DNA from 4 places in the Hydrogenophaga sp. PBL-H3 genome. Region 1 is predicted to be linked to each of the others. Evidence: predicted binding sites of a transcription regulator. Region 1 holds the regulator's gene; each other region holds the start of a gene.
The links. The regulator sigma-54, encoded in region 1, starts transcription at its own class of promoters, with help from an activator protein. The targets are predictions, from matches to a motif close to TGGCANGNAANCTGCTTT.
Positions count from the first base shown of each region.

Region 2: a site for sigma-54 is predicted at 877-894, ahead of xdp1 (exosortase-dependent surface protein XDP1). Genes of this name have one in related genera too.
Region 3: a site for sigma-54 is predicted at 736-753, ahead of F9Z44_RS08865 (PEP-CTERM sorting domain-containing protein). Genes of this name have one in related genera too.
Region 4: a site for sigma-54 is predicted at 804-821, ahead of exaC (acetaldehyde dehydrogenase ExaC). Genes of this name have one in related genera too.

Region 1 covers NZ_CP044972.1:457,385-459,582, reverse strand. Annotated here, with positions in the region: gene F9Z44_RS02185 (THUMP domain-containing class I SAM-dependent RNA methyltransferase) at 1-353, opposite strand, end outside; gene rpoN (RNA polymerase factor sigma-54) at 350-1,978, opposite strand; gene lptB (LPS export ABC transporter ATP-binding protein) at 2,088-2,198, opposite strand, start outside.
Region 2 covers NZ_CP044972.1:1,783,198-1,785,395, reverse strand. Annotated here, with positions in the region: gene prsT (XrtA/PEP-CTERM system TPR-repeat protein PrsT) at 1-796, shown strand, start outside; gene xdp1 (exosortase-dependent surface protein XDP1) at 938-1,720, shown strand; gene F9Z44_RS08450 (HAMP domain-containing sensor histidine kinase) at 1,800-2,198, opposite strand, start outside.
Region 3 covers NZ_CP044972.1:1,910,059-1,912,256, reverse strand. Annotated here, with positions in the region: gene F9Z44_RS08875 (hypothetical protein) at 1-98, opposite strand, end outside; gene F9Z44_RS08870 (pyridoxamine 5'-phosphate oxidase family protein) at 97-561, shown strand; gene F9Z44_RS08865 (PEP-CTERM sorting domain-containing protein) at 851-1,519, shown strand; gene F9Z44_RS08860 (alpha/beta hydrolase) at 1,462-2,198, opposite strand, start outside.
Region 4 covers NZ_CP044972.1:3,086,554-3,088,751, reverse strand. Annotated here, with positions in the region: gene F9Z44_RS14275 (IclR family transcriptional regulator domain-containing protein) at 1-643, shown strand, start outside; gene exaC (acetaldehyde dehydrogenase ExaC) at 880-2,198, shown strand, end outside.

The DNA.
Region 1 (2,198 bases):
GCGTCTTTCACCTTGAGTGCGGCGAAGTTCAGCGAAGTCAGCGGGCTGTGCTGCGCGGTGATCTCGACCTTGATGGTCTGAGCCGGCGTGAACCAGATCTCCCATGCCACCTCGCTGGCGGCGTGGTACAGGTCTTGTTCAGAGCGGTAGCCACCGTGCCAGAGCTGCACCAGCACGCGCTGCGTGAGGCGGCTGTGCAGGTTCAGGCGCATGGCGTCGCGCCACGAAGCGTTGAGCGCCACACCGCCGCGCGCCTTGTGCGGTGCGTCCACGCCGGTGATGCGCTTCACTTCAGCGGCGAGCATGTCCTCAACGCCGGCGGCGCAGGGCAGGAAAACTTGTAACTGGTTCAAAGCGATTTTCTGAGGTTCGCGGGCGCGATTCGCAGCGCCTCGCGGTACTTCGCCACGGTGCGGCGCGCGCATTCGATGCCCTGTTCGCGCAGCAGATCGGAGAGCTGGTTGTCCGACAGCGGCTTGGCGGCTTCTTCGGCGGCGATGAACTGCTTGAGCAGCGCGCGCACGGCCGTGCTCGACGCGTTGCCACCGGTCTCGGTCCCCAGCGACGAGCCGAAGAAGTACTTGAGCTCGTAGGTGCCGAAGGGCGTGGCCATGTACTTGGCGGTGGTCACGCGGCTGATGGTGGATTCGTGCAGGCCGAGCTCGTCGGCGATCTCACGCAGCACCAGCGGGCGCATGGCGAGTTCGCCGTGCATGAAGAAATTGCGCTGGCGTTCCACGATGGCGCTGGACACGCGCAGGATGGTGTCGAAGCGCTGCTGGATGTTCTTGATGAACCAACGCGCCTCCTGCAGGCGCTGCTGCATGGCGGCGTGGCCGGCCTCGCCGCCGTTGTCGCGTCCACCGCGGTTCTGGCGCATGGCGCTGGCGTACACATCGTGCACGCGCAGGCGGGGCATCACCTCGGGGTTGAGCAGCACCTTGAAGCCGCGGCCAGCGCGCGTGACCAGCACGTCGGGCACGACCACGTTGCGCTCCAGGTCCAGGAAGCGGCGACCCGGCTTGGGTTCCAGCCGCGCAATGAGGCCGAGTGCGGCGCGCACGGTTTCATCGTCCAGGCCGCACAGGTTGCACAGGCGCTTCACATCGCGCTTGGCCACCAACTCCATGGACTGCCCGCAGATGGCCAGGGCCGCGCGCGCCTCGGGCGTGTTGCGCAGTTCCAGGATCTGCAGGCGCAGGCATTCGGCCAGGCTGCGCGCGCCCACACCGGAAGGCTCCATGTGCTGCAGCAGTTGCAGGGCCATGGTCAGGCGCTGCTCCAGCGCCTCGCGTTCTTCCAGACCTTCGTTGGGGTCGTCGGTTTGCACACGTCCCGACAGGGCCTGCCAGGCCGCAGCCAGCTCGGCCAGGCTGTCTTCGATGTAGCCGTCGTCGCTGAGCGATTCGATCAGGAAGTACAGCGCGGCGCGGTCTTCGTCCGAGAGACGCAGGCAGCGCGCCTGGTCATGCAGGTGGTCCTGCAGGCTGATGTGGGCTCGGGCCAGATCGGCAGCGCTCGCGGTGTCGTCGTCGCCCGACGAATTGTTGTTGCGCGCGGGCGCGTCGCCACCCCACTCGCTGTCGTCGGGCGCCATCTCCACCGTGCCGTCGCCCTCCCAGCTCTCTTCCACCGGCGTGGCGCCGTCGAGCTTGCCTTCGATGGCATCGCCTTCGCTGCTGTCGCTGCTCGTGCTGCTGCTCGATTCGGTGCTGGAGAGCATCGGTCCGGGCGCTTCGGGCAGGGCGGCCTCGGCGATCTGCTCGCCCACGCTCACCGGCGCGTCGGTCTGCTCCAGGCCAAACGCTTCGCGCTCGGCCAGGTCTTCGGAGCGTTCGAGGAACGGATTCTCGTCGAGCATTTGCTCGACCTCCTGCGCCATCTCCAGCGTGGAGAGTTGCAGCAGGCGGATGGATTGCTGCAACTGGGGCGTGAGCGCCAGGTGCTGCGAAACCCTGAGTGACAGGCCTTGTTTCATGAAAACGCCAGTGAGCAAACGGCGAGACGATTCGCCGCCGGGCCGCCCCAAGGCGAATCAGCCCCCTCGGGGGGCAGCGAAGTACACGAAGTGACGAGCGTGGGGGTCATCACATCCTGAAATGTTCGCCGAGGTACACGCGGCGCACGTCGGCGTTTTCAACGATCTCGGCCGGCGTGCCGCTGGTGAGCACGTGGCCGTCGTTGATGATGTAGGCGCG
Region 2 (2,198 bases), 1.3 Mb from region 1:
GTACTACAGCCTGGACAAGGCCCTCACCGGCCAGCCCGACTCCTTGCCCGCGCAGGTGCTGATGGCTCGTGTGGAGTTCCAGCGCGGTGAGGTTGCCAAGGCGGAGCAGCGTGCGCGCAGCATCGTGCAGAAGCATCCGCGTCGGGCAGTCGGTCACATGCTGATGGGGGATCTCGCCAGCGCTCAAAACCACCCGGGCCCAGCGCTGGAAGCGTTTCGCAAGGCACACGCCGTGGAGCCTTCGAGCGGCACCACCCTGCGGCTCATGCAGACGCTGGAAACGCAGGGCAACGACAAGGGCGCCCGGGAAGCCGCCACCCAGCGGCTTCGTCAGATGCCCAAAGACGCGGTCGTTCTGCACGCCCTGGCCGGCCTGCATGCGCGGGCTGGCCGGTACACCGACGCAGGCCATTCCTACCAGGCGCTGCTCCTGTTCCAGCCGCAAGATGTGTCTGCACTCAACAATCTGGCCAACGTGCAACTGAAGCTCGGTGACAAGGGCGCGCTCCAAACCGCCGAGAAGGCGCATGGCCTGGCACCCACCAACGCCCTGGTGATCGACACACTGGGCTGGGCACACCACCATTTCGGCCAGCACGATCTGGCTCTGAGCTTGCTGCGCGATGCCCGTCTGAGGGAGCCTGCCAACCCGGAAATCCGCTATCACCTGGCCAAGGTGCTGGTGCAGACTGGCCGCCAAGGCGAAGCCTTGGAAGAGTTGCGAGAAGCCATGAAATCCGGACGCCCGTTTGAAGGTGCCGGGGACGCGGAGCAACTGCTGAAGTCCCTGAACTGACGTCGGGATTCTTTACAGCCCAAGTTCATGGAGCTCGACAGCATGCGGTAACTGTTTGATTGTCCAAGCACTTTCTGATCTGGCCCGGTTCCTGCATGCCATCTTATTAATTACTTCTTTTTGACTATTTAAATACTTTCTATGAACAAACAAATCAATCTTTCAAACTACTTTTCAACACTTGCTGCAGCCTGCCTGCTGCTCGCAGGAGCTTCAGCCCAGGCCGCAACGAACTGGGCCGCCTCCTACGGCGGATGCGGAGACAGCGGCAACGTGGTGGCCGCAGCGGGCAGTTTCGGCACGTGCGGCAGCAGTGGGGTTGAAGTGCGGGCCACCTCGATCATCAGTTCGAGCATCACGGACGCCACCGTGAGGGCCTGGAGCGGTGGCCTGGGCGTTCAGAACGTGAACGAATCCAACACGAACGGCCCACACGCCTTGGACAACGCGAGCGGACTGGACGCACTGATCTTCAAGTTCACCGAGGCGGTTTCCCTGACCAGCCTCACGCTGGGGTGGAATGGTCATGACAATGCCGTGAGCAGCGGCGGCGTGAGTTACAACGATTCCGACGTGTCGATCTATGCGTGGACTGGCGCGTCCGCCACGCCAACGAGCTATGCGTCTTCTGTTGCTGGCTGGGTGTTGATTGGCGACTACTTCAACGTCGGCACCCAATCCGGCAACACGCAGGGGGTTTCCACCCCTGTTTTTTCGAGCTACTGGCTCGTGAGCGCCTACGGGGCGGGCAGCACCAGCACCACCGATGCGTTCAAGGTGCTGTCGCTCGCGGGCACCTACTGCGGCGCCCTGTGTGCACCTCCCGGTAGCGACGTGCCGGAGCCCGGTTCACTCGCCCTCATGGCCATGGGCGCTTTCGGTTTGATGGCTGCTCGCCGCCGCCAGAAGATTCCCGTCGTCTGAATCCCACCGGCCTTGAGCCTGGTCATGCGAGAGGGAGCCCGAGCGGCTCCCTTTTTTGTGTGGCATTCAGGCGCGGCGATCACGCCCGCGGCAAGGTCACCGTCACAGACAGCCCCGGTCGTGCATTGCGCACGGCCAATGTGCCGCCATGCGCCTGCGCCACCAGCCGGCACAGGTAGAGGCCCAAGCCCACACCGCCGGCATTGCGCGTGCGGGCGGTATCGGGGCGGAAGAAGGCCTGGGCGAGATGTGGCAACTGGTCTTCCGGCACGCCAGGGCCGTGATCGCGCACCTCGATCTCGATGCCATGCCCGCCTTCACCCATGCGCCGCATGTGCAGCTCCGGCGCAAGCGCAGCGCCCGCGCCGTGACGCAATGCGTTGTCCAGCAGGTTGCGCAGCAACAGCCGGACGCGGACGCGGTCCAGCGGCAAGGTGGGCAGGTGTGCTGCCATGTGCAGATGGATGCGCCCGGCCGC
Region 3 (2,198 bases), 1.5 Mb from region 1:
TCGCGCGAGACCTCGGCCTGCGGCCCCACCAGCGCATTGCCCTGGCCCAGACCGTGGGCTGGCCCGCCCCTTGAACACAACCGGAGCCATGCCGCCATGGACATCCAGATCCGACAACAGATCCTGCGGCTGCTGGACCAGCACCGGATCATGACGGTGGCCACGCTGCGCCCCGATGGCTGGCCCCAGGCCACGACGGTGGGCTACGTGAACATAGACCTGACGCTGTATTTCCTCTGCGGGAAGGACAGCCAGAAGGCGAAGAACCTGGCGCAGGATGATCGGCTCTCGCTCACCATCGACCATGACACGCCGGAGCTGATGGCGATCACGGGCCTGTCCATGGCCGCGCGCGCCCGGGCGGTCCATGACCGCGCGGAAGCCGAGGAAGTCCTGCGGCTGATGCCGCTGAAGTACCCGCAAGCGCAATCTCGGCCGCTGCCCTTCAAGATGCCGACGCCGGACGACGTCCGCATCTTCCGCGTGACGCCGGTGGTCATCTCGGTGCTCGACTACACCCAGGGTTTCGGGCACACGGATCTGGTGGTCTGCCCGGTGTGATGAGCCAGGAGGGGCTGTTTCGACTTTTCAGCGCCATGTAGCCCTATCGCATTACCCATGACGCGCACAGCGGCCTGTTGCGATGTCGAACATCTTTACAAGGCGCCGCGACGGGCAACGCCTGACAGTCGACAAGTGTTTGATAGACAACGGTATTCGCCGTTTTGACCTTGTTGGCACATTCCGTGCTGCCACTCGACCCGTGCTCCCTCTTGGGCGGACACCGCTGTGCAGGCGGTTCTGACTGGGCTGGCCCCACCTCGTTCGTCTTCAACCACTGGAGTGCTCCATGCCGTCACTTGGCCGTCGCCTGTTTGCTTTTCTGGCACCGGTGGTGCTTTTCTTGTCCATCGGTCACGCCCAGGCGACTGTCACGCCCATCGTCATCGACGGCAAATTGACCGGCGCCACAGGGGTGACTGTGAATGGCGGCCTGTATGACGTGAGGTTCGAGGACGGAACCTGCGTCGCCTTGTATTCGGGATGCGACAGTCCCGAGGACTTCCTTTTTCAAAGTTTCGATGCGGCCAATGCGGCCGCGGTGGCACTGCTTGAGCAGGTCTTCATCGACTCCGCAGCGGGGCCATTCGATACGGACCCCACGGCAACCGCCGGCTGCATTGACACCTTCGAATGCGGTTTCTTCACGCCCTACGAATACGACGCTGAAAACGACTCCCTCCTGTTGCATATGTTTTTCAACCGCTCCGGGGCATTTGTGGACACGTTGTCGGGCGGAAGCACGAGCCGCACTGGGGTTTTTTCTGCAGCCGAAGGGGTCACGTACGTGGTCTGGACTCCGGTACCCGAGCCGGGAACACTGGCCCTGGTCGCCGCCGCAGGCCTGGGCGTGGGGTGGATTCGCCGCCGGGGTCGCTCCGGGTCGCAGCGCCGGATGGCTCAGGGCACCCAGCCCGTGCGGGCCACCACAAAAGCCGAGATGCGCTCCATCGCCTGAGCCGCTTCGGGCAGGAAGGCCGCGAGCTGAAAGGCGTGCGGCACGCCGGGCCACAGCTCCACTTCCACATCCACTCCCGCTGCATGTGCCTTGTCGGCCACGCGCAAGGCCTCGTCGCGCAGCAGCTCGGTGCTGCCGGCCTGCATGAACAGGGGCGGAAAGCCGGTGAAGTCGGCAAAAAACGGTGACACGTCGGGGTGGCGGTACAGCTCCGGGCTGGGCACGTAGCCCTCGCGCAGCGCAATCAGACGGGGCAGGCTGATCACGGCGTCCGAGCGGTGGTTGGCCGTGATGCTGGGACTGGCCAGGGTGCAGTCCACGGCCGGCGAGAGCAGCACGGCGCAGGCCGGCACAGGCTCGCGCTTGCGCAGGCTGCGGTTGAGCGTGACCAGGCTCAGCGTGCCGCCCGCCGAGTCGCCCACGAAGACCGTGTTGGCGGGCCGGCAACCGTGGGAGCGCGCCCAGCGCCAGGCGCGCTCGCAGTCGTCGGGCGCAGCCGGAAACGGGTGCTCGGGCGCGAGCCGGTAGTCGGGCACCAGGGCGCTGGCGCGCAGCAGGCGGCACAGCCGCGCGGCAAACGCGGTCTGGGCATGGGGAAAGCGAAAGGCAAACGAGCCGCCATGCAGGTAGAACAGCGTGCGCCCGGGCAGGCTCTGCGGCACGCTCACCCAGTGGGCGG
Region 4 (2,198 bases), 1.8 Mb from region 1:
CATTCCGCGCAGTGCGGCCAGGCGCCACTTGCTGAGCTTGTGCCACTTCGGATATGCCGACAGCGATGGCAAACGCTTTTGGCTGGCGCCGCGCGTGTTGCGGCTCGGTCAGAGCTACCTGGAAGCGGCGCGGTTGCCACGCCTGGTTCAGCCCTTCATCCAGCGCCTGTCGCTTGCCACAGGCGAAACCGTCAACGTCAGTTTGCTCGACGGCCACGAGGTGGTCTATGTGGCGCGCAGCAACAGTCCGCGCGTGGTGTCGATCGGCTTCTACGCGGGCGCTCGCGTGCCGGCTCACGTGGTGGGGCCCGGAACGGTGCTGCTGGCCGCTTGGTCGGACGACGCGTTGCAGTCCTGGGTGGCGGCCCACGAGTTCAGCGCTTTTACAGCGAGCACGGTGGTGGACCGTGATGCGTTTCTTGAACAGGTGCGCGTATCGCGCGGCAGCGATGCCTGGATCTCACGTGGCCGACTTGATCCGGGTTTGGTGGGCGTGGCCGTGCGGCTCACCGACCGTCGCGGCGAAGTCCGTGCCGCCATCGGCATGACACTGCAGGCCGCGTTCTGGGATGACGCCCGAATTGCAGCGGAACTGATCCCGGCGTTGCAGGAGACCGCGGGCATCCTGCGCCCACTGCTGTAGATCATCGCCCGGCGGGAGGAGCCACACGCGGCACCGCCTGCGCATGAGCATCGCACCGGGTGTGCTGGGTTGGGACAACACGCAGCCGGTTCGCACGGTTTCGGGACAGTCGCCACGCGCCTTGTGTGCTGTCTTGCAGCGCTTTGCCGTGAAAAGCCCATGGCATGGAACTTGAGGTTTGAAGAGCGCCTGACAACACAGGTTTCGCCATCAACGTTCACCCTCAGGAAGACAACATGCTCTATGCAGCTCCTGGCGCCGCCGGCGCCAAGATCACTTACAAAAACCAGTACGACAACTTCATTGGCGGGCGCTGGATCGCGCCCATGCAGGGCCAGTACTTCGACGTCATCACGCCCGTGTCGGGCAAGGTGTACACCCGCGCGGCGCGTTCCACGGCCGAAGACATCGAACTCGCGCTCGATGCCGCGCACGCTGCAGCCGACGCCTGGGGCAAGACCTCCGCGGCCGAGCGTGCGAACGTGCTGCTGAAGATCGCTGACCGCATCGAAGCCAACCTCGAAGTGCTGGCTTACGCCGAGACCGTGGACAACGGCAAGGCGATCCGCGAAACGCTCAACGCCGACATCCCGCTCACGGTGGATCACTTCCGCTACTTTGCGGGCTGCGTGCGCGCGCAGGAGGGCTCCCTCTCCAACATCGACGAGAACACGGTGGCGTACCACATCCAGGAACCGCTGGGCGTGATCGGCCAGATCATTCCGTGGAACTTCCCCATCCTCATGGCGGCATGGAAACTTGCGCCCGCGCTGGGTGCGGGCAACTGCGTGGTGCTCAAGCCCGCCGAGTCCACGCCCATCAGCATCCTGATCCTGGCCGAACTCATCGGCGACCTGCTGCCCCCGGGTGTGCTCAACATCGTCAACGGCTACGGCCGCGAAGCCGGCATGCCGCTGGCCACCTCCAAGCGCATCGCCAAGATCGCGTTCACCGGCTCCACCTCCACCGGCCGCGTGATCGCGCAGGCCGCAGCCAACAACCTGATTCCGGCCACGCTGGAGCTCGGTGGCAAGTCGCCCAACGTGTTCTTCGCCGACATCATGGACAAGGACGATGCCTTTCTCGACAAGGCCATCGAAGGTCTCGTGTTGTTCGCGTTCAACCAGGGCGAGGTGTGCACCTGCCCGAGCCGTGCGCTGATCCAGGAAAGCATCTACGACCGCTTCATGGAGCGCGTGTTGAAACGCGTGGCCGCCATCAAACACGCCAACCCGCTGGACACCGACAGCATGATGGGTGCGCAGGCCAGCAAGGAGCAGCTGACCAAGATCCTCTCGTACCTGGACCTGGGCAAGCAGGAGGGCGCCGAGGTGCTGGCCGGTGGTGGCCAGGCCCACCTGGGTGGTGATCTGGAAGGCGGCTACTACGTGCAGCCCACGCTGTTCAAGGGCCACAACAAGATGCGCATCTTCCAGGAAGAAATCTTCGGCCCGGTGCTGGCCGTGACCACCTTCAAGGACGAGGCCGAAGCGCTGGCGATCGCCAACGACACGCTGTACGGCCTGGGTGCCGGCGTGTGGAGCCGCAACGGCAA